DNA from 4 places in the Rhodoferax sediminis genome. Region 1 is predicted to be linked to each of the others. Evidence: predicted binding sites of a transcription regulator. Region 1 holds the regulator's gene; each other region holds the start of a gene.
The links. The regulator sigma-54, encoded in region 1, starts transcription at its own class of promoters, with help from an activator protein. The targets are predictions, from matches to a motif close to TGGCANGNAANCTGCTTT.

Region 1 (7,136 bases):
CGCTCGCCATAGGGAGGATTCACCAGCATCACGCCGCTGGCCGCCGGCGGCAGCCGCTGCAGTGCGTCGCCGCCGCGGAATTCCACCGCGGCGCCGACGCCGGCGCGCGCCGCGTTGCGCTGCGCGAAATCCACCATCCGGTGCGCCACGTCACTGCCAAATATGGGTGCGGCCGGTGTCGTTTGTGCCGCCAGCGCTTCGTTTTTGATAGCGGACCAGACATGACTCTGGAACGGCAACAGCTTCTCGAAGCCGAAGCGGCGCAGCGACCCCGGCGCGATGCGGCAGGCGATTTGCGCCGCCTCGATCGCGATCGTGCCGCTGCCGCAGCACGGGTCGTACAGCGGCGTCGCGGCATCCCAGCCGCTGGCGGCCAGCATGGCGGCGGCCAGCGTTTCCTTCAGCGGGGCCTCGCCCTTGTCCTCGCGCCAGCCGCGCTTGAACAGCGGCTCACCCGAGGTGTCGATGTAGAGCAGGGCGCGGTCGGTCGTCAGGTGCAGGTAGATACGCGCGTCGGGCCACTGGGTGTCCACGTCGGGGCGCACGCCGCTCTTGTGGCGGAAGCGGTCGGCAATCGCGTCCTTGATTCTGAGCGCGGCAAAGTTCAGGCTGGTCAACGGGCTGTGCTGCGCCGTGACCTCGACCTTGAAGGTCTGCCGGGTCGTGAACCAGATCTCCCAGGCCACGCTGGCGGCGGCGTGGTACAGATCCTGTTCGTTGCGATACTCGGTGTTGGAGAGCTCGACCAGCACGCGCTGGGCCAGCCGGCTGTGCAGGTTCAGCAGCAGCGCATCGCGCCACGACGCGTTAAGCTGCACGCCGCCGCGCAGCGTCTGCAGATCCCGCTCGGCGGCGCCGGTGATGCGCTGCGCCTCCAGGCCCAGCAAGGCTTCCACGCCGGCCGCGCAGGGCAGAAAAAGTTGCAGCTGGTTCACAGGGTTTTTCTCAGGTTGGTGGGGGCGATCCGCAGCGCCTCGCGGTATTTGGCCACGGTGCGGCGCGCGCACTCGATGCCCTGTTCCTTCAGCATGTCGGCAATCTGGTTATCGCTGAGCGGCTTGCAGGGATCTTCAGCCGCCACAAACTGCTTGATCAGTGCGCGCACTGCTGTGCTCGAGGCATTGCCGCCGGTTTCGGTGCCCAGGCCCGAGCCAAAGAAGTATTTGAGCTCGAAGGTGCCATACGGCGTGGCCATGTACTTGGCGGTGGTCACGCGCGAGATGGTGGACTCGTGCAGGCCGAGTTCGTCGGCAATCTCGCGCAGCACCAGCGGGCGCATCGCCAGCTCGCCGTGCACAAAGAAGCTCTTTTGCCGCTCCACGATGGCGTTGGCCACGCGCAGGATGGTGTCGAAACGCTGCTGGATGTTCTTGATGAACCAGCGCGCCTCCTGCAGCCGCTGCTGCAGCGCCGCGTGGTTCGACGCATCGCGCCCGCCGCTCTTGTGTTGCTTGAGTGCATTGGCATAGATGTCGTGCACGCGCAGGCGCGGCATCACGTCGGGATTGAGCTGCACGCGAAACTTGGGCTGGCCGCCGCGCCCGACGTTGGTCACGATCACGTCGGGCACCACGATATTGCGCTCGACCTGCACGAAGCGCCGCCCCGGCTTGGGCTCGAGCCGGCCGATCAGCGCCATGGCGGCCTTGACCTGCGCTTCAGTGGCGCCGCACAGCTGCACCAGTCGCCGCACGTCGCGCCGCGCCAGCAGGTCCATGGGCTGGGCGCACATGCGCAGCGCCACCTCGACGACCTCCTGGCGCGCCGGGTCGCCGTGATCAAAGTCCTGCAGTGCGCGCAGCTGCAGCGCCAGGCATTCGCCCAGATGCCGCGCGCCGACGCCCGTGGGCTCCAGGTGCTGCAAGAGCGACAACGCCACCGTGAAACACTGCACCAGTTCCTCCACCTGCGCCTCGTCGGTGCCGGCCAGCCCTTCGGCCAGCGACTGCAGCGTGTCTTCCAGGTAGCCGTCGTCATTCAGCGATTCGATCAGGAAGTGCAGCGCGGCGCGGTCTTCCTGCGACAGGCGCAGTGAGAGCGCCTGGCGGTGCAGGTGCGACTGCAGCGATTCCTGACTGCCCGCCAGCTCGGTGGCATCCATTGCATCCGCGTCGCCCAGGTTGTTGCTGCGCGCGGGCGCGTCGCCGCCCCATTCGCTGTCGTCGGGCCGGACCTCGCTGGTGCCGTCACCGTCCCAGCTTTGCTCTTCGTCGCGGCCCGACAGCGGAAATTCAGCATCATTTTGAGCTGTAGCCCTCATGTCGTCCTGGCTACCAGCTACCGAATTAGTAGCAAAATCGGTGTCACGGTCGTCTTCGCGCACCCGCGTGTCGGACTGCGCCAGGCCGAATTCCTCGCGCGGCGCTTCCAGCTCGGCGACCTCCAGGAACGGGTTGTCATCGAGCATCTGCTCCACTTCCTGGCTCAGCTCCAGCGTCGAGAGCTGCAGCAGCCGGATCGACTGCTGCAGCTGCGGCGTCAGCGCCAGATGCTGCGAAATGCGAAGTGACAGGCCCTGCTTCATGGCGTCAGGCGACCGCCGCGCCGCCCCAAGGAGAAGCAGTACACGCAATGGCAAGCGCGGGGAGCACCCGGCCGGCGCCGGGCCGCCCCAAGGCGGCCGACGGCCCCCTCGGGGGGCAGCGCAGTACACGCAGTGACAAGCGTGGGGGCCATATTCACATGCGGAAATGCTCGCCCAGGTACACCCGGCGCACATCGGCGTTGTCGACGATCTCCGAAGGGGTGCCCTGCGCCAGCACGTGGCCATCATTGATGATGAAGGCATGGTCACAGATGCCCAGGGTTTCGCGCACGTTGTGGTCGGTGATGAGCACGCCGATGCCCCGGCTCTTGAGGAAAACGATGATGCGCTGGATCTCGATCACCGCGATCGGGTCGATGCCGGCAAATGGCTCGTCGAGCAGGATGAAGCGCGGCTGCGTCGCCAGCGCGCGCGCAATCTCGACGCGCCGGCGCTCGCCGCCCGACAGCGACAGCGCGGACGAATCGCGCAGGTGCTCCACCCGCAGGTCCTGCAAGAGCGTCGTGAGACGCTCCTCGATCTCGCTTTTGGACAGCGCACGGCCGGCCTGGTCGCCATCGGCGCCATGGCGCTGCAGCTCCAGCACCGCGCGCACGTTTTCTTCCACCGTGAGTTTGCGAAAAATCGACGCCTCCTGCGGCAGATAGCTCAGGCCCAGGCGCGAACGGCGGTGGATCGGCATGTGTTCGACCGGGCCGCCGTCGATGGTGATCTCGCCGGCGTCGGCCCGCACCAGGCCCACGATCATGTAGAACGAGGTCGTCTTGCCTGCACCGTTGGGCCCGAGCAGGCCCACCACCTCGCCTTTTTGCACCGACAGCGACACATCCTTCACGACCATGCGGCTGCCATAGGTTTTTTGCAGGTGGCGCGCTTCGAGCCGGCTCGGCACGTCGCGCACGGCATGCGTCGCTGCGTCGCCCGTCACTTTGGATCCCCGCCGAGGGTGCTGCTGGGACGCAGTACGGGTGCCGGCACAGCAGGCGCTGGCGCCGTGCCCGCCGGCGCGGAGGCAGTGGCCTTGGGTGCCAGCATGGCGCGGATGCGCGTGCGCGCGGGGCCGCCCGCAACGCCGCCCGTCGGATTCGTGACCGTGCCATCCACGGTGAACACGTCGGTTGCGTTGTTGTAGGTGATCAAGGCCCCCGTGGTCTCGTCGCTCAGCGTGGCGCCGGTGTAGCGGCGCAGGATGGCCCGCTTGATGAATTTGACGACGTCCGCCTTGCCGTCGTACTCGATGGTTTCCGACTCCCCCTCGATGTACTCGTCCACGCCTTCGCGCTTTTGCCGGTAGAACGCCAGCTTGCCGGGCTCGGCCGTGACGGTGGCGTATTGATAGCCCTCGGGGTCCTGGCGCACGTCGACCCGGGCGCCGCGAATGATGATGGTGCCCTTGGTGACGACCACCCGGCCGGTGAACACGCTGGTCTGGTTGAGGTCGTCGTAGCGCAGGGCATCCGCCTCGATATTCATCGGCTTGTTGCTGTCGGCTTTTTCGGCCAGCGCGCCAAGCGGGAGCAGTGCACAGGCGACGAGCAGCAAAAGCGAGGTGAAAGTTTTTTTCATAGAGGCATGAATCTTGCTGGCATTGTAAGGGCGTGACCACGAAAGCCCTCCCAAAAATAACAGAAAAGCCCGCTGAAGCGGGCTTTTTCGTGGCGCCCCGGGGCTGGCGTCAGGCGCTCTTGCGCGACTCGCCAATCAGGTAGTCGGTGATCTGCAGGGCGCGCTCCATGCTGTGTGCGAGCTCGCCATCGGTATAAAAGCGCCCCGCCACGCCGAGCGCGGGCACGCCCGACACCTTGTAGGCGTCCTGCAGCTGGGTCGCACGGCGCACCTTGGTTGCGACCGAGAACGAGTTGTAGATCTCGGCGAACTTGGCCGTGTCCAGGCCCTGTTTTTGAACCCAGGCGGTAATGCCGGCGTCACGGTCGAGCGGCTGGCGCTCGACGTGAATCGCGTAGAACACCTTGACATGCAGCTCGTCGAGCTTGCCCATGGCTTCCAGCGTGTAGTACAGGCGCTGCTCGGGCACAAAGCTGGCATTGAACGCCACCGGCACGCGGCGCATATTGACATCCTTGGGCAGGCGCTTGACCCAATTGTCCAGCGCCGGCTCGAACGCGTTGCAGTGCGGACAGCTGTACCAGAAGAATTCGATGACCTCGACCTTGCCGGGGGGCGTCTCGACCATGGCGCGCTTGTCCAGCACCAGATAATCCGTGCCGGCGACGAATTTTTTCCCCTGGGCATGGGCGGCCGGCACAGTCAGGGTGGAGGCGGCCAGCGCCGAGGCGGCGGCCAGCGAGAATTCACGACGTTTCATCAAGTTACGCTCCTGTCAATATCAGAGTCAGAGGGCCGACCCGGCCTGAAGTTCCCATGCGGCACGTCACGCGAAGGCGTCCGGCCATTTAACGCTGCACGCGCACCAGCGCTGTTTCCATGCCGCTGCCATCGAGCTGCTCCTTGGTCTTGTCGGCATCAGCCTTGGTGTTGAACGGCCCGACCCGCACGCGCCAGACCGTGCGTCCGGACTGTTCGCGTTCGGAAACCTTGGCTTCGACCCCCATCAGCGACAGCTTGGCGCGCTGCGACTCGGCATCTTCGGCAGTCCGGAACGCGCCGGCCTGCACAAAGTAGGTAAACGGATCGACCCCGCTGCTGCTCGACCGGGCCTTCGCCAGGTCCCCCAGCGGATCACCCGACACCGCCGGCGGAACGGGCGGCTGAACGGCTGCGGTCCTGCCCCCCACGACCGCGGGAGGCAGGGGGGCCGTCGCCGCACCGGGCGTTGCACCGGCACCCGCACCCGTGTTGTCGACCGCGCCGCCAGCAGCGGCCGAGGCCGGGCGCACCGGGTTCTTGCCATACAGCGGCGCGTTGGGATCCCAGTCCTTGTTCTTCACGGCCTCGGCCGCATCCTGGTCCGGGGCACGGCTCACGCCCTTGTTGACGAACGGAATCGGCACCTTGGTGACGTACACGGCGACGGCCAGTGCCGCGCCCAGACCCACCACGACACCGATGACAAAGCCGACGATGGTGCCGCCGAATTGCTGTTTCATTGAATTGCTCACATTTTTGCGGGCGCCGACACGCCCAGAATTGCCAGGCCATTGTGCAATACCTGCGCGGTGGCGGCCACCAGCGCCAGCCGCGCCAGTTTGACGGCCTCGTCGTCCACCAGAATGCGTTCGGCATCATAGTAGCTGTGGTAGGTGGCGGCCAGATCGCGCAGGTAGAAGGTGACGTCGTGCGGCGCGAAATCCTGCGCGGCCGCGCCCAGCATCTCCGGGTATTTGGCCAGCTGCAGCATCAGCGCCAGCGCGGGGGCGCTTTGCAGCGGCGCCAGGTCGACGCTCGCCAGCCGGGCCGCGTCGCCGCCTTCCTTGTCCTTCCACGCGGCCAGCACCGAGCAGATGCGCGCATGCGCGTACTGCACGTAATACACCGGGTTGTCGTTGTTTTTCGTGACCGCCAGATCGACGTCGAACACGTATTCGGTATCGGGCTTGCGGCTCAGCAGGAAGAAGCGCACGGCATCCTTGCTGGTCCACTCGATCAGATCGCGCAGCGTGACGTAGCTGCCGGCGCGCTTGCTGATCTTGACTTCCTCGCCGCCGCGCATCACGCGCACCATGGTGTGCAGCACGTAGTCGGGGTAGCCCGCAGGAATGCCCACATTCGCCGCCTGCAGCCCGGCGCGCACGCGCGCAATGGTGCCGTGGTGGTCGGTGCCCTGGATGTTGACCACCTTGTGAAAGCCGCGCTCCCATTTGGCGATGTGGTAGGCCACGTCGGGCACGAAGTAGGTGTAGCTGCCGTCACCCTTGCGCATGACGCGGTCCTTGTCGTCGCCATACTCGGTGGACTTGAGCCACAGCGCGCCATCCTGCTCGTAGGTCTTGCCGGCCGCCTGCAGCTTTGCCACCGTGGCCGCGACCTTGCCGCTGGTGTACAGGCTCGATTCGAGGTAGTAGTTGTCGAACCGGACCGCGAACGCCTGCAGGTCCAGGTCCTGCTCGTGGCGCAGGTAGGCCACGGCGAACTGGCGGATGGCATCGAGGTCGTTTACGTCGCCCGAGGCGGTGTACGCGCGGTCGTCGGACTTGACTGTCTTTTTTGCCAGGAAGTCGGCTGCGATGTCGGCGATGTAGTCGCCGTTGTAGGCGGGGGCGTTGTCGCCGCTGGGCCATTCGGCATCGCCGGGTTTGAAGCCCCGGGCGCGCAGCTGCACGCTGTGCGCCAGCGTGGCGATCTGCACGCCCGCGTCGTTGTAGTAGAACTCGCGGTACACGTCCCAGCCCTGGGTCTGGAACAGGTTGCAGAGGGCGTCGCCCAGCGCCGCTTGGCGGCCATGGCCCACATGCAGCGGCCCGGTTGGGTTGGCCGAGACGAATTCCACCAGCACGCGCTGCCCGTTGCCGCCTTGCACGCCAAAGCGGTCGGCGCCCTGCAGCACCTCGCGCACGATCTGCTGCTTGGCCTCGGGCTTGAGCCGGATGTTGAGAAAACCGGGCCCGGCAATCTCGATGGCGTCCACCCAGCGCTTGAAGGGCTCTGAATTTTGCAGCGCCTCGCGCAGGCC
Region 2 (7,136 bases), 1.7 Mb from region 1:
GCAAAATCCACGGCAATAGCCCAGTCGTGGCGTGGACCGTTTTGCGCACTCCCGGGCGGTGGAACCGCCGCCCGCACCCGGCTGATGCGCCGCTCGCTGTTGGTGACCGTGCCTTCCTTTTCACTCCAGGTCGTGGCGGGCAGCAGCAGGTCGGCGTAATCGCAGGTGGCGGTGGTGGCAAAGGCTTCCTGCACCACCACGAACTCGCAGCGTTCCAGTGCTCGGCGCACCAATGCCTGGTCGGGCATGGACTGGGCCGGGTTGGTGCAGGCAATCCACAGCGCGCGGATTTCGCCGTCGGCCGCCGCCTGGAACATCTCGACCGCCGTCTTGCCGGGCTGGTCGGGCACCGAGGGCACGCCCCACAGCGCGGCCACTTCGGCGCGGTGCTGCGGATTCGCCAGGTCGCGGTGCGCCGACAGCAGGTTGGCCATGCCGCCGACCTCGCGCCCGCCCATGGCATTGGGCTGGCCGGTCAGCGAGAACGGGCCGGCACCGGGTCGCCCGATCTGGCCGGTGGCCAGGTGCAAATTGATCAGCGCCGCGTTCTTGGCGGTGCCGCTGCTCGACTGGTTCAGGCCCTGGCAGTACAGGCTGAGCGTGGGTGCGCGACGCCCCGCATCGCCCGCCGAAGCGCCGGCGAACAGCTGCGCCGCGACATACAGGTCTTCTTTGGTGATGCCGCAGACCTGCGCCACGAGGGCCGGCGTGCAGTCGCGCAGCGTGGCCTTGAGCGCATCGAAGCCGCTGGTGTGGGCCGCAATCCAGGCGGCATCGATCCAGCCTTCCCACAGCATGATGTGCAGCATGCCGTTGAACAGCATGACGTCGGTGCCGGGCTGGATCGGCAAATACAGGTCGGCGATCGCCGCGGTGTCGGTGCGGCGCGGGTCGACCACGATGATTTTCAAGGCCGGGTTGGCGGCCTTCGCGTCCTCGATGCGGCGAAACAGGACCGGGTGCGCCCAGGCCGTGTTGCTGCCGACAATGAAAAGGCGCTGCGCGTGGCTCACGTCGTCGTAGCAGGCGGGCGGTGCGTCCATCCCGAGCGTCTGCTTGTAGCCCGCCACCGCGCTGCTCATGCACAGGCGCGAGTTGGTGTCCACGTTGTTGGTGCCGATCAGGCCCTTGGACAGCTTGTTGAAGACGTAGTAGTCCTCGGTCAGCAACTGGCCCGAGAGGTAAAAGCCCACGGCATCGGGCCCGTGCTCGCGGGTGATGCGCGCGAAGGTCTGGCTGGCCAGGCCAAGGGCGGCGTCCCACGCCAGGGGCACGGGCGCCTCGTGCCGGCGCAGGCGCTGCATTGGCTGCATCAGCCGGGTCTGCCGGGTCACGGCCGCGCTGGCCGTCAGGTGCAGCGTGGCGCCCTTGCTGCACAGCCGGCCGAAGTTGGCCGGATGCCCGGGGTCGCCGCGCACGCCGGTGACCTGATCGCCCTGCGACTCGATGATCACGCCGCACCCTACACCGCAGTAAGGGCAGGTCGAACGCGTTTCATGCGTCATGCGGTGGCGGCTGCCTTCAAAGCCGGTCCGGCAACGGGTTGGGGCAGGTCGGTGGCGTGGCTGGCGAGTTCACCGGCATCCAGATACACGGTGCCGGCCTCAACCTTGACGGCAAAGCGCGGCGTGCAGCCCTCGTCGGGCGCCTTGGCGCAGCCGTCGTCCAGCCCGATCACCCGGTTGTGCAGCGGGCAGGCCACGCTGGTGCCGAACACGATGCCCTGCGAGAGCGGGCCGCCCCGGTGCGGGCAGCGGTCGAGCAGCGCGAACACCTGGTCCTGGTCGTTGCGGAACACGGCGACGGCCACGCCCTTGGGGCGCGCCACCCGGCGTGCGCCTAGCACGGGGATGTCTTCAACGCGGCAAATGGCTTTCCAGTCGTTCATGTGCTATCCCTTTTGTAGCTGATTGCGCCCTGTGGACAAGGGCTGGCAGCGGTTTTCATTCAATATAGGGTGGTCAGGCCGTGAGCGGCTCGAACTGCCGCGTGTCCACGCCCGCCTTGTCCGTCTCGAACCACGGATCGGGCTCGCCATCCACGCTGAACTGCAGGCGCTCCCACAGCGCCTTGCGGCCCTCGGCGTCGTCCAGGATCCGCTTCTTCACGTAGTCGAGGCCGACGCGCTGGATGTAGTGCACGGTGCGCTCCAGGTACCAGCCTTCCTCACGGTACAGCTGCAGGAAGCCGCCGGCATACTCCAGTACCTCCCCCGACGTCTTCACCTTCACGAGGAATTGCGCCACCTCGGTCTTGATGCCGCCGTTGCCGCCCACGTGGATTTCCCAGCCCGAATCGACGCCGATCACGCCCACGTCCTTGATGCCCGACTCGGCGCAGTTGCGCGGGCAGCCGCTCACCGCCAGCTTGACCTTGTGCGGCGCGTACATGCGCCACAGCGCGCGCTCCAGGTCCTTGCCCATCTGCGTGCTGTCCTGCGTGCCGAAGCGGCACCACTCCGACCCGACGCAGGTCTTGACCGTGCGCAGCGCCTTGGCGTAGGCGTGGCCGGAAGGCATGCCGATGTCCTTCCAGACGTTTTGCAGGTCTTCCTTCTTCACCCCCAGCAGGTCGATGCGCTGGCCGCCCGTGACCTTGACGGTCGGGATCTTGTATTTGTCCACCGCGTCGGCGATGCGGCGCAGCTCGCTGGCCGTGGTCTCGCCGCCCCACATGCGCGGAATCACGCTGTAGGTGCCGTCCTTCTGGATGTTGGCGTGGCTGCGCTCGTTGATGTAGCGGCTTTGCGGGTCGTCCCTGGCCTGCTTGGGCCAGGTCGAGAGCAGGTAGTAGTTGACGGCCGGGCGGCACATTGAGCAGCCATTCGGCGTGCGCCACTCCATGAAGTGGAACACGTCGGCAATGGCCAGCAGCTTGTGCGCCTTGATGGCCTCGCGCACCTCCTGGTGGCTGTGCTCGGTGCAGCCGCACAGGGCTTTTTTCGCAGGCAGGGCCGAGTAGTCGCCGCCGGCCGTGGCCATCAATAGCTGCTCGACCAGCCCGGTGCACGAGCCGCAGCTCGCGCTGGCCTTGGTGTGCCGGCGCACTTCATCGAGCGTGAACAGGCCCTTGTCCTTGATCGCCTTGCAGATGGTGCCCTTGGTGACGCCGTTGCAGCCGCAGACCTCGGCGTCGTCCGGCATGCCTGCGGCCTTGCTGTGGCCCTCGTGGCCGCTGTCGCCGATGTTGGATTCGCCGAACATCAGCTTGTCGCGGATGTCGTGCACGCTGCGGCCGTCGCGCAAGAGCTTGAAGTACCAGCTGCCGTCCACCGTGTCGCCGTACAGGCAGGCGCCAACCAGCCTGTCGTCCTTGATCACCAGCTTCTTGTAGACCCCGCCGAACGGGTCGCTCATCACCAGCTCTTCGGTCCCTTCGCCGCCCATGAATTCGCCAGCCGAGAACAGGTCGATGCCCGTGACCTTGAGCTTGGTCGAGGTCAGCGAGCCGGTGTAGCGGCCGATGCCGAACTGCGCAAGGTGATTCGCCGCCACCTTGGCCTGCTCGAACAGCGGCGCCACCAGGCCGTAGGCGATGCCGCGGTGCGCCGCACATTCGCCCACGGCGTAAATGCGCGCGTCGGTCACGGTCTGTAGCGTGTCATTGACCACGATGCCGCGATTGCAGTGCAGGCGCATGGCTTCGGCCAGCTCGGTGTTCGGTCTGATACCGACCGCCATGACCACGAGGTCGGTCGGCAGCTCGGTGCCATTCTTGAACCGGATCGCCATGACCCTTCCATCCCGGTCGGGAATCAGCGCTTCGGTCTGCGCGCCGATCATGAACTTGAGCCCACGGTCTTCCAGCGATTTTTGCAGCAGCTTGCCCGCCACATCGTCGAGCTGGCGCTCCATCAGCCAGGGCATCACATGCACCACGGTCACGTCCATGCCGCGCAGCATCAGGCCGTTGGCCGCTTCCAGTCCCAGCAGGCCGCCGCCGATGACGACGGCGCGCCTGTATTTCTGCGAGGCCTCGATCATCGCGTTGGTGTCGGCGATGTCGCGGTAGGCGATCACGCCTTCCAGTTCCTTGCCCGGCACCGGCAGGATGAACGGATTCGAGCCGGTGCACATCAGCAGGCGGTCGTACGGCTCCTCGGTGCCGTCCTGGGCGCGCACGATGCGGTGCACGCGGTCCACCTCCACGACCTTTTTGCCGGCGTGCAGCGTGATGTGGTTGTCCCGGTACCAGTCCCAGGCGTTGAGCACGATCTCGTCGAGCGTCTGCTCGCCCGCGAGCACCGGCGACAGCAGGATGCGGTTGTAGTTGGGGTGCGGCTCGGCCCCGAACACCGTGATGTCGTAGAGCTCGGGTGCGATCTTGAGCAATTCCTCGATGGTGCGAATCCCGGCCATGCCGTTGCCCACCATCACCAGCCTGGACTTTTTCATACTGTGTCTCCGTAACGAGTTGGGCTACATCCGCAAGTCCCATGCCAGTTCGCTGCGCTATGGCGGGTGCGGGCCCGCCACGCTGACTGCGCTCCTGTTTGTTGCATTGCACCAATCTGGATCGAAAACGTGCCTGCCCGTGGTGCATGCGCTTGCAACGCGGCATCGGCTTGCCCTATGAGCGGCTTCGGGCGATCTCGAAGGCGCTGGCGCACATCTTGCTCACACCTCGTTCAAGCATTCGATCTCGATGTGATGCTGCGCCTGGGACGGGGCGTTCAGAAGCGGCACTCGTGATGCGCAGTTTTTTATTCGCAGAGGACTATCCATGAAGAATGTCATTGCTTCACTCAAGAGCGGCGACTGGCGGGCGTTGCTGGCCTGCTTTCTCTATTTCGACTCGGGGTTCACGGTCTGGGTCATGCTGGGCCCCCTGGCGCCCTTCATCAGCCGGGACATCGCGATGTCTCCGGCGGAGCAGGGTTTTCTGGTGGCGGTGCCCGTGCTCGCGGCCGCGATTCTCCGGGTTACTTTGGGGAACCTGTTTCAGTCGGTGGATGGCCGAAAAATCGCGCAGATGGGCGTTCTGCTGTCCGCCATCCCAGCCTTTGTCCTGCTCTTGACGCCGGGCGCACCCTCGTACCTGACGCTGCTGGTCCTCGGGGTGTTTCTGGGCATGGGCGGCGCCAGCTTCGCCGTTGCATTGCCGATGGCCGGCAGCAACTACCCGCCCCGGGTGCAGGGCCTGGTGCTGGGGCTCGCGGCCGCGGGCAACATCGGCGCCGTACTCGACGGCTTCATGTTCCCGACGCTGGCCGGTGCGTTCGGGTGGCAAAAGGCGACGGCTGCAGCCTTGCCCTTGCTGGCGTTGACTTCAGTCGCGATTTTCTTCTGGGCGAAGGACCGCAGCCCCAAGACCGGCAGCCCCCTGCCGGCGTTTGGCGCCTTTGCGCTAACCCTGTTCGGGCTGATCGGCATGGTCCTGCTGGTGCATGCGGGGGCTCTCGGTGGCGGCGAGGCCGGGCTGTTGTTGCTGCCTTTCTTTGGCGCCCTCATGGCCGTCGCGGTACTGCCCCAACGTTACCGCGCCGTGCTGGCCGAGCGCGACACCTGGGTGATCATGCTGGTCTACAGCATCACCTTCGGCGGCTTTGTCGGCATGTCGTCCTACGTCTCGCTGCTGCTCACCAGCCTGTATCAAATGTCCAAGATCAATGCGGGCCTGCTGATGGCGCTGATGGCCTTCACCGGCGCTGTTCTGCGCCCCTTCGGCGGCCTGATCGCCGACCGGGTGACGGGCGTGCGGGCGTTGCTCTTCCTGCTGGCGGGCATCTCGGTGCTCGACTTCACCTTCGCGGCCACCATGCCCCCGCTGGCCGGCGGCGTGGTGCTGCTGCTCGGTCTGTACACCTGCTTCGGGCTGGGCAACGGCGCGACCTTCCAGCTGGTGCCGCACCGCTGGCAGGGCAAGACGGGCGTGATGACGGGGATCATTGGCGCGGCCGGTGGCATCGGGGGCTTTTACCTGCCCGTCGTGATGGGCATCGCCAAGCAGAGCACCGGCAGCTACCAGATGGGGTTTGTCACCTTCGGCGCCATCGCGGCGCTCGCCTTCGTGCTGGTCGCCGCCCTGCGCCAGAAGTGGCTCGCCTGGGCGATGCCCGAGCATGCACAGGGTGCGCGGCCGCCCGCCATGGGGATGGCGACCGCAATAAAGTAAATCCGGCAACCGCGTAGAGCGTGGTGGCGCTAGCTCAAGCCGGGCCGGAGCCCTGGCGGCTGGCTTCGAACAGGAACCAGGTGCGTCGCTCGGTCTCGTCGATCCAGACTTCGATCAGGCTGGCGGTGGCGATGTCGCTGTGCTCCTCGCACACGCCATGGGCCTCGCGCAGGCTCGCGGCCAGCGTCTTGTTGTCCTCGCGCAGCTCGGCCAGCATGTCCTGCGGCTCGACGTAGTCGGCATCGTTGTCCAGCACGCGCTGGGTGCGCGCGATGTGGCCGATGGAGCGCAGCGTGGTGCCACCCACCTTGCGCACGCGCTCGGCGATCGGGTCGGTCATGGCGAAAAGCTGGTCACCCTGTTCGTCCAGCAGCAGGTGGTAGTCGCGGAAGTGCGGCCCGCTCATGTGCCAGTGGAAATTCTTGGTCTTGAGGTAGATCGCGTACACGTCCGCGAGGATGGCATTCATGGCGCCGGTGATGTCCCGGGTCGCGGCGGCCCTGAGGTCGCTGGGCGTGGCCAGCGGCGCCTTCTGCCGGGTCTTGAGGGCCTCGGTCTTGCTTGCTGAATTTTTCTTCATGGAGATTTCCTTTTCAGTCAATGAGCCGCGCCAACCTGTGGCGCGGAGCATCAACATACTCCCATTTTGTGTCGCTGTGCAGTGTCGCAGGGATTGCGCTCGCGCAGAAACCCAGTGCACACCCGGTGGGCAGGGCGCTTGCCCCTAAACTCGGTGCCATGACCGAAAATCTGTTGGTGCTGGGTATCGAATCCTCGTGCGACGAGACCGGCGTGGCCCTGGTCGAGACGCGCGGCCCAGGCGTGCCCGTGTTGTGCGCGCATGCGCTGCACAGCCAGATCGAGATGCACCAGGCCTACGGCGGCGTGGTGCCAGAGCTCGCGAGCCGCGACCATATCCGCCGCGTGCTGCCGCTCACGCAAAAAGTGCTGGGTGAAGCCGGCCGCGCGCTCACGGAGGTCGATGTGGTGGCCTACACGCGCGGTCCCGGGCTGGCCGGCGC
Region 3 (7,136 bases), 1.8 Mb from region 1:
ACCCCGATCCCTGCCGAGCTCTACGAACTGTTCCCCGTGCTCAAACAGATGCTGGGCCGGCGCGGTGGCGATCTCTCGGGCGGGCAGCAGCAGCAGCTGGCGATCGCACGCGCGCTGGCAGCCAAGCCGAAGCTGCTGATCCTGGATGAGCCCACCGAAGGCATCCAGCCCAGCATCATCAAGGACATCGCCCGTGTGATCCGCGGCCTGGCCGACCGTGGCCTGAACGGGGAAAAGGTGGCCATCCTGCTGGTAGAGCAGTACTACGACTTCGCGCAGGACCTGGCCGACGACTACCTGGTCATGGAGCGCGGTGAGTTCGTTGCGCGCGGGCGGGGCAGGGATATGGAAGCTGATGGCGTGCGGCGCCTGGTGGCCATCTGAGCGCCGGCGATGCCGCGCCGCGCGGGCTGACCAGGGGCGGCTCATCACCCCCGGCAAGTCAACGGCGGGTCAAACCTGGCTGTGCGCCTTCACAAATCGATGGTACCCAAAGCCGCCGCCGTGGCGAGAGAACGCTTCATTCATCCTGATACGCCGGCGCAGCAGCTCGCGGGTCTGCATCGCCCCTGCGTCGGACATTTCATAAGGGAGACTTGCTGCCAGATCCCTGTAGCACTTCGAGATGTACTGGCCGTCCGCCACTGCACACATGCTGTCGGGGTGGAGTCTCAGCATGTAGCTGGCATCAGGCAGGACGGCGATCTTTCCGCCCGCCAGATCAATGCACTTGGACGTGTGCATGACATCTTCGGCAAACCCGGGCTTCCACGGCGGGTAGGTCTCGCGCCGGCCAATGGCGTGCATGGTTCCGAACTGGAGGCCGAACCGGTCGATGTCCATGGCGGGAAACTGCCCGATGTGGCGCACGACGCAACCGCTGTGGTTGCGGAAATATTGGGTGGGCGCCGTGGCGAAACTGGCTTCGTGGGATTTGAAATACGAGACGGCCTGGGCCGCGAAGGCGGGCTCCACACAGTCATCGTCATCAAGAACCGCAACCAGCGCGCCGGATGCGATCGTCAAGGCGCGGTTGCGGGCATGGGCCGGGCCGGTCTGCACCGCGTCGGACTGAACCACCTTGACGCGGGAATCCGAATGCACCAGAGGGCTGTAGTCCTCGCCGTCATCTGGAGAGACAACCAACTCCCAGTCCTGCATCGTCTGGCGCTTCAGGGACTCCAGCGCCATCATCGCGAATCGAGGTCGCCTGCAGGCGGCCATCAGGAAAGAGATTGCAGGCTTGTTCATTGCGTCTCGACCTTCTCCCGACCCTTCCATTCGCCAGCAGAAGTGGCGCGGATGAAAGGCGGGCAAGACTTCGGCGGCTTCAGAGGCTTCGGGTCTGGCACAAAGTGTAACGAGATCGGAGAAACGTTGTCGCGAAGCGGGCACTTCGCACCAGCAGCTTCCGTGGCACTCCAGCCGCCGGGCGTGCCATCGACACCCAAAGTTTGATCCGTGGAGCGTGCCCCGTGCGTCGATACTTTTTACATTTCGATCTTCGCGCGTCTTCGTGTATTCGAAAGATATGTATACAAATCAATTGCTTTCTGAGTCGCGTTCATTTTGGCGTGAGTTATGCATATCGGGCCCGGAGCCGGTAGCGGCTCGCAGACTCTGAAAGGTGGACATGAACATGATGATGAAATCGGCGCGACTAATTCCGGCCGCCGCGGCCCTGATGGCTGTAATGGCATTCACAGGACCGCAAGCACGTGCCGACGTGATTCCGTTTGCATTTGACGGTGGTGGGTTCAGCGGCAGCGGCTTTCTGACGGTCGCGCCGAATGTGGCGCCGGCGGATCCGAATCCGATCTGCGGAACCGCTGGCAACAATCCCTGCCGCACCGATCCCGCCGGAGCTTACGCGATCACCGCGGTCAGCGGGACTTTCTCCAACGCGGCGAACGGCATCGTCAACGCCGCGATCACCGGACTGGTGCCGATCAACCCGGCGAACGAGAGGGACCCGACGTTCGACCCTCTGGTTCCTTCCAGCCTCAGCTTCATTGATTACACGGGTGGTGCCCTGACCTACAACAACCTGCTTTTCCCCGATGGGTCGCCGATAGACTGCGCCTACCCCTTCAGCGGAACCTTCCTGGACGTCTTCGGCATGGCGTTCACGGTCGCCGGGGGATATACGGTGGATCTGTGGGGCGACGGGGCCGAGCCGGATCTCGGTCTGACGTATGGTGTCGGCGTGACCGATGGGACCAAGCTGCTCGCCTATCAGTTTGATGGCGTGAATGCGACGGTTCCGGAGCCAGCCACCCTGGCATTGTTCGGCATCGGCCTGCTTGGCATGATGCTCGCTTCGCGCAAGCGGAAGACCGTCTTGTAGCGCCGCGGCGGGCGCGCGTCGCGCTATTGGATTGATAGCGTTAGGTGGACCAGATGCGCGGGCTCCGGGCCGGTTTGGCCCATAAACGCGCGCGCCATGCGGCCCAGACCTGGCGCAGCAGCCCCATGGCGGGCTCGACCAGCGGTGCCAGCGCGCGCACCACCACCACCCGGCCGTCGGGGCTGGTAGCGCCGGCGCTGCCCTGCAGCTCATGCGCTTCGATCACGGCGCGCGCGGCGTCCAGCGCCTGCTGGCGGCGCGCGCGCGCCAAAGGGTTGCCGGTCACGAAAAAGATCGAGGCCATACAGCGCCGGCCCGCGAGGCCCAGCGGACTGTCCAGCAGCCGCGCGTCCGTGGCGTCGATGCGTCCGCGCTCCAGCCAGACGCCGGCCAGCTCGATGTGCTGGCAAAAGCTGCCATGCACGAAAGGGCGCCCGGCCTGGGGCAGTCCGAGCGCGGTCACGTCCCAGCCGATCAGTTCGGCCTGCGGCGCCAGCGCCAGGCTCAGGTGATTGGTGGCAAGGCAGCCGTCGTGGCAAATGGTTTCCAGTGGCAGCCACTCCAGTCGCGCGCCTGCTTCAAGCGCGAGGTGGGTGCGCTGCACGGCCGCCTCGCCCAGGGTTTTGTAAAAGCGCGTGGCCCCGGGTGTGGTGATGAGGCCGTGCGCGCCGGCGCCGACCGTGATGCCGATGTCCAGTGTGTCGCCGCCGACCAGGCCGCCGGGCGGATGCACCAGCACGTTGTGGCAAGTCGCGTCGCCTTCGGGGTACAGGGTCTGCAGAATACGCAGAGGGCCATCGTGCTGAAAGCGGGCTACGCTCCTGCCCGATTCAAGGCGGTAGTCGAGCTGCAGTCGGGCGTGCCAGGGCATGAAGGTAGTTTAAGCGGCCGCTTCGGCCTGCCCGCCACGCGTCATGTGTGAGGCAGCTTGTCAGCTCACAAACTGCAGCGCAGCCAGCTTGGCATAGATGCCACCCAGCGCCACCAGCGTCTCGTGCGTGCCCTGTTCCACGATGCGGCCATGGTCGATCACCACGATGCGGCTGGCCTGCTGCACGGTGGCCAGGCGGTGCGCAATCACCAGCGTGGTGCGGCCCTGCATGGCCGACTCCAGTGCCGCCTGCACCATGCGCTCGCTCTCGGCGTCGAGTGCGCTGGTGGCCTCGTCCAGCAGCAGCAGCGGCGGGTTTTTCAGCATGGCGCGCGCAATCGCGATGCGCTGGCGCTGGCCGCCCGACAGGCGCACACCGCGCTCGCCCAGGAAGGTGTCGTAGCCCTCGGGCAGCGCCGTGATGAATTCGTGCGCGAAGGCGGCCAGCGCGGCGGCTTTGACCTCGTCATCACTGGCGTCAGGTTTGCCGTAGCGGATGTTCTCCAGCGCGCTGGTCGAGAAAATCACCGCGTCCTGCGGCACGATGCCGATGCGCTGGCGCAGGTCGTGCAGGGCCATGTCGCGCGTGGCCACGCCGTCGAGCCGGATCGTGCCCGCCAGCGGATCGTAGTAGCGCAGCAGCAGCTGGAACACCGTGCTCTTGCCCGCGCCGCTGGGGCCGACCAGCGCCACCGTTTCGCCGGGCGCCACGCTCAGGCTGAAATCCGTCAACGCGGCCTGCGTCGGGCGCGAGGGGTAATGGAATGTGATTGCTTCGAAACTGATAGCGCTACCCGAAGATGTGGCGGGGACTTCAACGGGTTTTAAGGGTGAAACGATGGGTGAACGCGATCCCAGCAGTTCCATCAAGCGCTCGGTCGCGCCGGCCGCGCGCAGCAAGTCGCCGTAGACCTCGCCCAGCACCGCAAACGCGCTGGCCAGGATGATGACGTAGAGCACCGTCTGGCCCAGATGCCCGGCCGACATGCTGCCCGCCATCACGGCCTGCGTGCCCTGGTACAGGCCCCACAGCAGCGCCGCACTGGTGGCAATGATGATGAAGGCGACCAGCACGGCGCGTGCCTTGGAGCGATGCACCGCGGTGGCGAAGGCGTTCTGGGTCGAGGTGTCGAAGCGCGCCGATTCACGCGCTTCGGCGGTATAGCTTTGCACCACGGGGATCGCGTTGAGCACTTCGGCGGCGATGGCGCTGGAATCGGCGATGCGGTCCTGGCTGGCGCGCGAGAGCTTGCGCACGCGCCGGCCAAACCACAGGCTGGGCAGCACGATCAGCACCAGGATCACGAACACCGTGAACATGACATACGGGTTGGTCCAGACCAGGATGCCGAGCGCGCCGACGCCCATCACCGTGTTGCGCAGCCCCATGCTCAGCGATGAGCCGACCACGGTTTGCACCAGCGTCGTGTCACCCGTCAGGCGCGAGAGCACTTCGCCGGTCTGCGTGGTCTCGAAGAACTCGGGGCTCTGGCGCAGCACGTGGGCATAGACCGCGTTGCGAATGTCGGCGGTGACGCGCTCGCCGAGCCAGCTCACCATGTAAAAGCGCCCGGCGGAAAACAGGCCCAGCGCCACGGCCACCGCAAACAGCGCGAAGAAATGCTCGCGCAGGGCCATCACCTGCGCGCCCTTGTCGGTGCTCACCAGGCCGCCGTCGATCAGGCTGCGCAGCGCCAGCGGAAAGAGCAGGGTGGCCACGGCGGCCATGACCAGGAACATCAGTGCCAGAGCGATGCGGCCGCGATAAGGCCGCAAAAAAGGCAGCAGACCGGACAGTGAACGGGGCGAGCCCTTGGGGGCGTTGGAGGTGGTGGTAGCCATGGCGACAGTGTAGCCAACAACTTGCCTTTGCAGAAATAGCCTTGACAATGGTTGCTTAGACAATTATTATTTCGGGCATGGATGAAAAACACATGGCCGCACCGCCCGATGCCAAAGGGGCACCGGTGACCGAGTTCTATCGTGCGGAGAACTACTTTGCCGAGAACAGCATCGGTCACCTGATGCGCAAGACCGTGACCCGCGTGACGCAGGCGGTGGACCGTGAGATGGAGCCCAATGGCCTGACGAATGCGCAGTGGGTGCCGCTCGTGAAGCTGTACGTGGGCGACGCCGACACGGCGGCCGGGCTGGCGCGCGAATGCGAACTGGACGCCGGCGCCATGACGCGGCTGCTGGACCGGGTCGAGGCCAAGGGCCTGTGCAGCCGCCAGCGCTCGTCGCAGGACCGCCGCGTGGTCAAACTGCAACTGACTGACGAGGGCCGCGCCGCTGCGCTGAAGATCCCTGAGGTGCTCGCTCGCATCCAGAATGCTTGTCTGGCAGGTTTCACGTATGAAGAATGGCAGACCCTCAAGGGTTATTTGCGCCGCATCCTGGACAACGCCCAGGCTCTCGCCGCAACTGGAGAATCGAATGAAAAATAACAAGACCCGTGAGGCGGAACCTCTGCGTCGGCTCAAGCTTGGCGTCCTCGTGCTGGCGCTGGGCTTGAGTGCCTGTGCCGACATGTCGGGCGTTGCGCCGGCACAGTCAAGCATGCGCGATCCGGCCTCGCTCGGCCTGAGCACCGGCAGCGCTGCGGCGCCCGCCGTGTCTGCACAATGGTGGCTGGAATTCGGTGATGCGCAGCTCGACCAGCTGATCGCGCAGGCGCTCGCCAGCAACCCGAGCCTGAAGCTGGCCCAGGCCCGCCTCGCCCGGGCCCAGGCCATGGCAGGAGTGGTCCGGGCCGCGACGCTGCCGCAAGTAGGCGGCGCAATGAATCTGAACCGGCAGAAGTTCAGTGGCAATTACATCTACCCGCCGCCGTTGGGCGGCGCGATTTACAACTCGGGCGACGCCCAGCTGAACGCGAGCTGGGAGCTTGATTTCTTCGGCAAGAACCGCGCCGCTCTTGACGCCGCGATCGGCACGGCCAAGGCGGCCGAGGCCGATGCCCAAGCCGCGCGTGTGCTGCTGGCCAGCCAGGTCACGCGCAGCTATTTCCAGCTGGCGCGCCTGAATGACCAACTGGCCGTGGGGCGGCGCACGCTGGCCCAGCGCGAAGAAACACTGGCCATCGTGCACGATCGCTTCAGCGCCGGGCTCGATACCAAACTGGAACTGCGCGAGAGCGAAGGCGGCCTGCCCGACGCGCGCCAGCAGATCGAGGCGCTGCAGGAACAGATCGCACTGACCCGCAATGCGCTGGGTGCACTGGTTGGGCAACCAAATGCGGCGCAAGCCCATACTGCACCTTCACTTTCAGCTATTAAAGGCATAGCATCCGCGCCAGTGATCCCGGCCGATCTGCTGGGCCGTCGCGCCGACATTGTGGCGGCCCGCTGGCGCGTCGAAGCGTCCACGAAGGACGTGGCCAGTGCCAAGGCGCAGTTTTATCCCAACATCAATCTGGCGGCCTTTGCCGGCTTCTCCAGTCTCGGCTTCGGGCAACTGTTCAGGAGCGGCAGTGAGCAATGGAACGTCGGCCCGGCGCTGACGCTGCCGATTTTCGAGGGAGGGCGCCTGCGCGCCAACCTGCGCGGCAAAGCCGCGGACCAGGACGCCGCTGTCGAGAGTTACAACGCCGCCGTGATCGACGCCGTGCGCGATGTGGCCGACCAGGTCGCCTCCTCGCAATCCATCGTGCGCCAGCAGACCGAGCAGCGCGCTGCGCAAGCCGCGGCCGAGGGCGCCTACGAGATCGCCGTGCAACGCTACAAGGCCGGGCTGGGCAACTACCTCAACGTATTGACCGCCGAGACCAGTGTGCTCGGCCAGCGCCGCCTCGCCGTGGACCTGAGCGCGCGTGCGCTGGACACGCAAGTCGCGCTGATCCGCGCCCTCGGCGGCGGCTACCAGGCCGACGCCGTTGCTCAATCTAGCGCCGGCTATCAGACCGGGGCCGTGACCCAG
Region 4 (7,136 bases), 1.8 Mb from region 1:
TCGTCAGGCACCTTCAGCGGGCTGCCAGTGACGGGATCGTAGCCCTTCCCGTTCCTCATGACATAGACATGGGCGGGCGTGGTCTTGACCGCGTCATCGGCCAGGGCCTGGAGAAAGTCGGCTGTTTTCGCATCGGCGCTCAAGACCGCCTTGTTGATGGCAGCCACGCGGTCGCTGGCGTCGCCCGTCGCCATGACCACGGCCTCATCCGGTGTCAGCGCGTGAGCGGCACCTGCCATCAGCAGTGCCGCCAACACCGCCTGGATCGATCGCCGAAGCATGAAGAATCTCGCCAGGGAATGGGCCGGTGCCCACTTGCTCAGGACGACTTGCCGGCCGGATAGTCGGGCTTCTTGTCGTCGCCTTCGATGAAGGGACTCCAGGGCTGGGCCTTGATCGGTGCCGGCGTCCTCCACACCACGCTGAACTGGCCGTCGCCACGAATCTCGCCGATGAACACCGGCTTGTGCAGATGGTGGTTCTTCGGGTCCATCTCGACGGTGAATCCGTCCGGCGCCTTGAAGGTCTGACCGGCCATCGCCGCGATCACCTTGTCGGTGCCGGTGGATTTCGCCTTCTCCACCGCCTGCTTCCACATGTGGATGCCGATCCATGTCGCTTCCATCGGGTCATTGGTCAGCGGCTTGTCCGCCTGACCCGGCAGCTTCTTGGCTTTGGCGTACTCGCTCCACTGCTGGATAAAGGCGGCGTTGGTCGGATTTTTGAGCGACATGAAGTAATTCCACGCAGCCAGGTGCCCCACCAGCGGCTTCGCATCGACGCCGCGCAGCTCTTCCTCGCCCACCGAGAAAGCCACCACCGGCACGTCCTTGGCTTTCAGGCCAGCGTTGCCGAGTTCCTTGTAGAACGGCACATTGGAGTCGCCGTTGATGGTGGAGATCACGGCCGTCTTGCCGCCCTGCGAGAACTTCTTGATGTCGGCCACGATGGTCTGGTAATCGCTGTGACCGAATGGGGTGTATTTTTCATCAATGTCCGAGTCCTTCACACCCTTGCTATGCAAAAAGGCGCGCAGGATCTTGTTCGTGGTGCGCGGGTACACGTAGTCGGTGCCCAGCAGCACGAAGCGGCGGGCGCCCCCGCCTTCCCTGCTCATGAGGTAATCCACGGCGGGAATGGCCTGCTGGTTGGGCGCGGCACCGGTGTAGAACACGTTCTTCGACAGCTCCTCGCCTTCGTATTGCACCGGATAGAACAGCAGGCCGTTCATTTCTTCGACCACCGGCAGCACCGACTTGCGCGATACCGAGGTCCAGCAGCCGAAGATCACGGCCACCTTGTCCTGCCCCAGCAACTGCTTGGTCTTCTCGGCGAACAGCGGCCAGTTGGACGCCGGGTCGACGACCACGGGTTCGAGCTGTTTGCCCATGACACCGCCGTGCTTGTTGATGTCCTCGATGGTCATCAACGCCATGTCTTTCAGCGCCGTCTCTGAAATCGCCATCGTGCCCGACAGCGAATGCAGGATGCCAACCTTGATGGTGTCCTGCGCGAACGCCTGAGGCGCAAAGGCAAACGCGCCGCTGGCAACGGCAGCCGCCACGGCGACCGCCTTGAGATTCCCTCGTCGGTTCATTTCTCTTCTCCAAGAAAGTTGCGATCCACAATCAGATCGAGCCGGTATCAGCAAGCTCCATGCCAGGCCCGTGCGTCCCGCTCGCGAGCGCACAGCCATCGAAATCGCTCACGAACGCACCGTTTCGGGCATCGCGCGGCACCTGCAAGGTGCGTTGGATGCCAGACGGCGGGGCCGCACCTGAAAAATGCGCCGGGGGTGTGCCTGGAACGCAAGTTGCTGCACAATGAATCGCCCATTCCGCCTGACCTGATCTGCACCCCATGGAACTGACGCCGCGCGAAAAAGACAAGCTCCTGATCTTCACGGCCGCCCTGCTGGCCGAGCGCCGGCGTGCGCGCGGGCTCAAGCTCAACTACCCCGAAGCCGTGGCACTGATCTCCGCCGCGGTCATGGAGGGCGCGCGCGACGGCAGGACGGTGGCACAGCTCATGAGCGAAGGCCGCACCATCCTGACCCGTGCCGACGTGATGGACGGCATCGCCGAGATGATCGCCGACATCCAGGTGGAAGCCACCTTTCCCGACGGCACCAAACTGGTCACGGTGCACCAGCCCATCATCTGAAAGGATGACTTCATGATCCCCGGAGAACTCTTCACCGACGATGGCGAGCACCTGCTGAACGCGGGGCGCCGCACGCTCCCCATGGCGGTGCAAAACACGGGCGACCGGCCCATTCAGGTCGGCTCGCACTACCACTTCGCGGAAACCAACGCCGCGCTGCGCTTCGATCGTGCCGCGGCGCGCGGCATGCGCCTGAACATCACGTCCGGCACCGCCGTGCGTTTCGAGCCGGGCCAGCAGCGCACGGTGGAGCTGGTGGACTACGCCGGGGAGCGCCGCGTGTTCGGCTTTCACGGCGACGTCATGGGGGCGCTCGATGCGCCGTCCCCAGGAGCCGCGTGATGGCCAGCATCGGGCGGCGCGCCTATGCCGAAATCTTCGGCCCCACAGTGGGCGACCGGATCCGGCTCGCGGACACGGACCTGATCGTTGAAGTGGAGCAGGACCTCACCCTGCGCGGCGGCGGCTACGGCGAGGAAGTGAAGTTCGGCGGCGGCAAGACCATCCGCGACGGTATGGCGCAGAGCCAGCGCACGCGCGCCGAAGGCGCGATGGACACGGTCCTGACGAACGCGCTGATCATCGATCACTGGGGCATCGTCAAGGCCGACATCGGCCTTCAAGGTGGACGCATTGCCGCCATCGGCAACGCGGGCAATCCGGACACCCAGCCCGGTGTGGACATGGTCATCGGCCCCGGTACCGAGATCATCAGTTGCGAGGGCCGCATCGTCACTGCCGGCGGCGTCGATACCCATATTCATTTCATTTCGCCGCAGCAGATCGAGGAGGCGCTGAGCTCGGGCGTGACCACCATGATCGGTGGCGGCACCGGCCCGGCCACCGGCACCCTGGCCACCACGTGCACGCCGGGCCCGTGGAACATCGAGCGCATGCTGCAGGCGGCCGATGCCTTTCCGATGAACCTGGGTTTCCTGGGCAAGGGCAACACCAGCCTGCCGGGCGCCCTGCACGAGCAGGTCAACGCCGGGGTCATGGGATTGAAGCTGCATGAGGACTGGGGCAGCACGCCGGCCGCCATCGACAACTGCCTCTGCGTAGCCGAAGCCACCGACATCCAGGTCGCCATCCACACCGATACCCTGAACGAGTCCGGCTTTGTGGAAGACACCATCGCCGCCTTCAAGGGCCGCACCATCCACACCTTCCACACCGAGGGCGCGGGCGGCGGCCATGCACCGGACATTCTCAAGGTCGTGGGCGAGGCCAATGTGCTGCCCTCCTCCACCAATCCGACGCGCCCCTACACGGTCAACACGCTGGACGAGCATGTGGACATGCTGATGGTGTGCCACCACCTGAATCCGGCCATTGCCGAGGATCTGGCGTTTGCCGAGAGCCGCATCCGCAAGGAAACGATCGCGGCCGAAGACGTGCTGCACGACCTCGGTGCCATCAGCATGTTCTCCAGCGATTCGCAGGCCATGGGACGGGTCGGCGAGGTCATCATCCGCTGCTGGCAAACCGCGCACAAGATGAAGCAGCAGCGCGGCTGGCTGGCTCCTCCCGGCCAGGCGGAGCCTGTCCAGGTCCAGCAGCGCAACGACAACTTCCGGGTCAAGCGCTATGCCGCCAAGTTCACCATCAATCCGGCGATCGCGCACGGCGTTGCGCACGAGGTGGGCTCGATTGAGGTCGGCAAATGGGCCGACCTGGTACTCTGGTCGCCGGCGTTTTTTGGCGTCAAGCCCGCCCTGATCCTCAAGGGCGGCTTCATCGCCATGGCGGCCATGGGCGACCCCAACGGCTCCATTCCGACGCCGCAGCCCGTGCACTACCGCCCGATGTTCGGCGCCTTTGGCGGCGCGCTGGCCAAATCCTCGCTCACCTTTGTGTCGCAGGCCGGTTTGCGGGCCGGCATCAAGGAGCGTTTCGGGCTGGCCAAACCCCTGAGTGCCGTGCGGGGCATTCGCGGCCTCGGCAAGCGTCACATGATCCACAACGACTACGCTCCCCGGATGGAGGTGGACGCGCAGACTTACGAAGTGCGCGCCGACGGCCGCTTGCTCACGTGCGAGCCTGCCGCCAGCCTGCCCATGACACAACGCTACTTTCTGTTTTGATGCTACAGGTATCCAGACTCATCGCCAAGGGGGCCGGCCTGGCCGGCGCCCTGGTCAAGCGCGCGGCCACCGTCGAGCTCGACTGGGATGTGCGCCAGAAAAGCCGTTTCTATGCAACCGACTCGCTCGGCCGCGCGTTGGGCGTCTTCCTGCCGCGTGGCACGGTGGTGCGTGGCGGCGACGTGCTGGTGGCCCAGGATGGCTCGTTGATCCGCATGATTGCCGCCCCGCAGGCCGTGCTGCGCATCACCCAGTGTGCGGAGCACGGGACCGCGTTCGACCTCACGCGCGCGGCCTATCACCTGGGCAACCGCCATGTGCCGATCGAGCTTCAACCCGATCACCTCAAAATCGAGCCCGATCACGTGCTGGCCGATCTGCTGCGTTCCATGCATCTGGTTGTGAACCCGGCGCATGAAGCGTTTGAGCCCGAGGGCGGCGCCTACGCCGCCGGCGCGCACGACCATGCGCACGGGCACGATCACGGCCACGAACACCACAGCCACTGATGCGTGCACCCAAAGATACCGAGCGCCTGCCAGCACCGAGCCTGCTGCAGTTGATCTGGCTCGCCTCCCCGGCGTTGCCGGTCGGCGGGTTTTCATACTCCGAAGGGCTGGAAGCCGGCGTGGACAGGGCGGGAATAACTACCGAAACGATAGCATCCAACTGGCTGGTGGATCAACTTCACTTGACACTGGCACGCGGCGATTTGGCCGTTGTGGCCAAGGCGATTGCAGCCTGGCGGCGCGGCGATCTGGAGCATCTGGGTGAACTCACCGCCTGGGTGCTGCAAACCCGGGAGAGCAGCGAACTGCGCCTGCAGACCGGGCAAATGGGCCAGTCACTGTTGCTGTGGCTGCGCAACCAGGCCACGGCAAGCCAGCCCCAGTTCGAAGCCTGCGCGCAAATGCCGCCGACCTACCCGGTCATATTCGCATTGGCGGCCTCGGCCACACAGGCCAGCGTTCGCGACTGCCTGCTCGCGTTCGCGTTTGGCTGGGCCGAAAATATGGTGCAGGCCGCCGTCAAGTCTGTGCCACTCGGCCAGAATGCGGGGCAGCGCATACTGGCCCGGCTGGCCGATGAAATCCCGTCCGCCGTGGATCACGCCATGGGGCTGATGGACAGCGAACGCCAGGCCTTCGCCCCGATGCTGGCGATCCTCTCCAGCCAGCACGAAACCCAATATTCGAGGTTGTTTCGATCATGAGTCTGCATAGCATTCCCCATCGCACCAAGACGCTGCCGCCGCTGCGCGTAGGCATTGGCGGGCCGGTCGGCTCCGGCAAGACGACGCTGCTGGAGATGCTGTGCAAGGCCATGCGCGACCGCTACGACCTGGTCGTCATCACCAACGACATCTACACCAAGGAAGATCAGCGCCTGCTGACGGTGAGCGGTGCGCTGCCGGCCGAGCGCATCATGGGTGTCGAAACCGGCGGCTGTCCACACACCGCCATCCGCGAAGATGCCTCCATCAACCTCGCGGCGATCGACCACATGCTGATCGATTTCCCCGATGCCGACATCGTGTTCGTGGAAAGCGGCGGCGACAATCTGGCCGCCACCTTCAGCCCCGAGTTGAGCGACCTGACGATTTATGTGATCGACGTGGCCGGCGGCGAAAAAATCCCGCGCAAGGGCGGCCCCGGCATCACCAAGAGCGATCTGTTCGTGATCAACAAGACCGACCTGGCGCCCTATGTGGGCGCGGACCTCGGCATCATGGAAGCCGACACCCGGCGCATGCGCACCACGGCCAGTGGGCTCAAGCCCTTTGTGATGACCAACCTGAAGACCCGCAGCGGCTTGAATGAAGTGATCTCGTTCATCGAAACCAAAGGCATGCTCCACGCCGGGTAAAATGGCCGGCTTGGGAAGAGTGGCAGAGTGGTCGATTGCACCGGTCTTGAAAACCGGCGACGGGAAACCGTCCGTGAGTTCGAATCTCACCTCTTCCGCCAGTTACCAGGCATTCACGCGGCGCTACTCCAGCCGAAAGCCCACCTTGATCGTGACCTGGTAGTGCGAAACCTTCCCGTTCGCGATATGCCCTCGCGACTCGGTCACTTCATACCAATCCATGTTCTTGACCGTCAGCGCGGCCTTGGCGATCGCATCGCGTATCGCGTGATCGGTCCCCTCGGTGGAGGAGCCGACCAGTTCGAGGATCTTGTAGGTGTGTGCGGACATGATGTTTCCCATAGGGTGAAGGCCAGACATCGAAAGCTTGCGTTTTGCAAGCAACTGGTCATGTTGTTCCCTAACGCCGGAGTGTGTCAATGGGCGCTCCCCGCCGCACCAACAGGTGTCGGCGCCGGGCAACACCCTCCAGTGCTCACGGGCTTGCACAAAATGTTATTTCTGCTTCAATGGGTCTGGTTTCGGTCAGTACATTCAGTCGGCTCTTTGCCACAGGAGGTTGATATGCGACTCGATCTTTTCCACACACGCCCTGAGGCTCACATCCGCAAGGCCCAGGAATACCTGGAAGAAGCCAATCTCGCGCGCATCGAGCATGAGGCCGCCGCGGAACATCATGCCGCGCTGGCAACGATGTACACGCAGCGAATCGCCCGGCTGCAACAGCAAATCGCCGACTCGCTGATGCCCTACGTCTCATCCGGGCAGCAGGTTTTCGAGCCCGTTCAGGCCGATCCGGGCAAACGCGGCCCCGATGCAGTCGTTTCCTTGACCCGGATGCAAAGAGCCGGAACCACGGACGGCGGGTAAAGTGCGCCTTGGGGCCTGGCCGCAGGCCCGGACAAAGGAGACGCCATGAACCCGATGATTCGACGCCAGACGCTGGCCGATATCCTGCGCCGCAGCGCGCGCCGCACCCCCGCCAAGACCGCCGTCATCTGCGGCAGCACGACCTGGAGCTAT

Region 2: nirB (nitrite reductase large subunit NirB) is a predicted target of sigma-54. The motif match lies at 4,424-4,441, and genes of this name have one in related genera.
Region 3: EUB48_RS13905 (PEP-CTERM sorting domain-containing protein) is a predicted target of sigma-54. The motif match lies at 1,571-1,588, and genes of this name have one in related genera.
Region 4: EUB48_RS13940 (urease subunit gamma) is a predicted target of sigma-54. The motif match lies at 1,803-1,820, and genes of this name have one in related genera.

What each region holds. Positions count from the first base shown of each region.
Region 1 covers NZ_CP035503.1:258,464-265,599, reverse strand. Annotated here, with positions in the region: gene EUB48_RS01300 (THUMP domain-containing class I SAM-dependent RNA methyltransferase) at 1-935, opposite strand, end outside; gene EUB48_RS01295 (RNA polymerase factor sigma-54) at 932-2,524, opposite strand; gene lptB (LPS export ABC transporter ATP-binding protein) at 2,679-3,473, opposite strand; gene lptA (lipopolysaccharide transport periplasmic protein LptA) at 3,470-4,111, opposite strand; gene EUB48_RS01280 (thiol:disulfide interchange protein DsbA/DsbL) at 4,221-4,871, opposite strand; gene EUB48_RS01275 (SPOR domain-containing protein) at 4,960-5,613, opposite strand; gene argS (arginine--tRNA ligase) at 5,622-7,136, opposite strand, start outside.
Region 2 covers NZ_CP035503.1:2,941,467-2,948,602, reverse strand. Annotated here, with positions in the region: gene EUB48_RS14245 (nitrate reductase) at 1-1,505, opposite strand, end outside; gene nirD (nitrite reductase small subunit NirD) at 1,502-1,888, opposite strand; gene nirB (nitrite reductase large subunit NirB) at 1,962-4,394, opposite strand; gene EUB48_RS14230 (MFS transporter) at 4,723-6,114, shown strand; gene EUB48_RS14225 (Dps family protein) at 6,149-6,694, opposite strand; gene tsaD (tRNA (adenosine(37)-N6)-threonylcarbamoyltransferase complex transferase subunit TsaD) at 6,853-7,136, shown strand, end outside.
Region 3 covers NZ_CP035503.1:2,880,860-2,887,995, reverse strand. Annotated here, with positions in the region: gene urtE (urea ABC transporter ATP-binding subunit UrtE) at 1-384, shown strand, start outside; gene EUB48_RS13910 (glycosyltransferase family 2 protein) at 454-1,251, opposite strand; gene EUB48_RS13905 (PEP-CTERM sorting domain-containing protein) at 1,640-2,347, shown strand; gene EUB48_RS13900 (urease accessory protein UreD) at 2,388-3,218, opposite strand; gene EUB48_RS13895 (ABC transporter transmembrane domain-containing protein) at 3,279-5,060, opposite strand; gene EUB48_RS13890 (MarR family winged helix-turn-helix transcriptional regulator) at 5,138-5,665, shown strand; gene EUB48_RS13885 (efflux transporter outer membrane subunit) at 5,655-7,136, shown strand, end outside.
Region 4 covers NZ_CP035503.1:2,891,725-2,898,860, forward strand. Annotated here, with positions in the region: gene urtB (urea ABC transporter permease subunit UrtB) at 1-281, opposite strand, end outside; gene urtA (urea ABC transporter substrate-binding protein) at 320-1,597, opposite strand; gene EUB48_RS13940 (urease subunit gamma) at 1,861-2,163, shown strand; gene EUB48_RS13945 (urease subunit beta) at 2,176-2,505, shown strand; gene ureC (urease subunit alpha) at 2,505-4,247, shown strand; partial or broken gene ureE (urease accessory protein UreE) at 4,247-4,753, shown strand; gene EUB48_RS13960 (urease accessory protein UreF) at 4,756-5,460, shown strand; gene ureG (urease accessory protein UreG) at 5,457-6,113, shown strand; tRNA gene EUB48_RS13970 (tRNA-Ser) at 6,127-6,214, shown strand; gene EUB48_RS13975 (dodecin) at 6,237-6,443, opposite strand; gene EUB48_RS13980 (hypothetical protein) at 6,678-6,983, shown strand; gene EUB48_RS13985 (acyl-CoA synthetase) at 7,029-7,136, shown strand, end outside.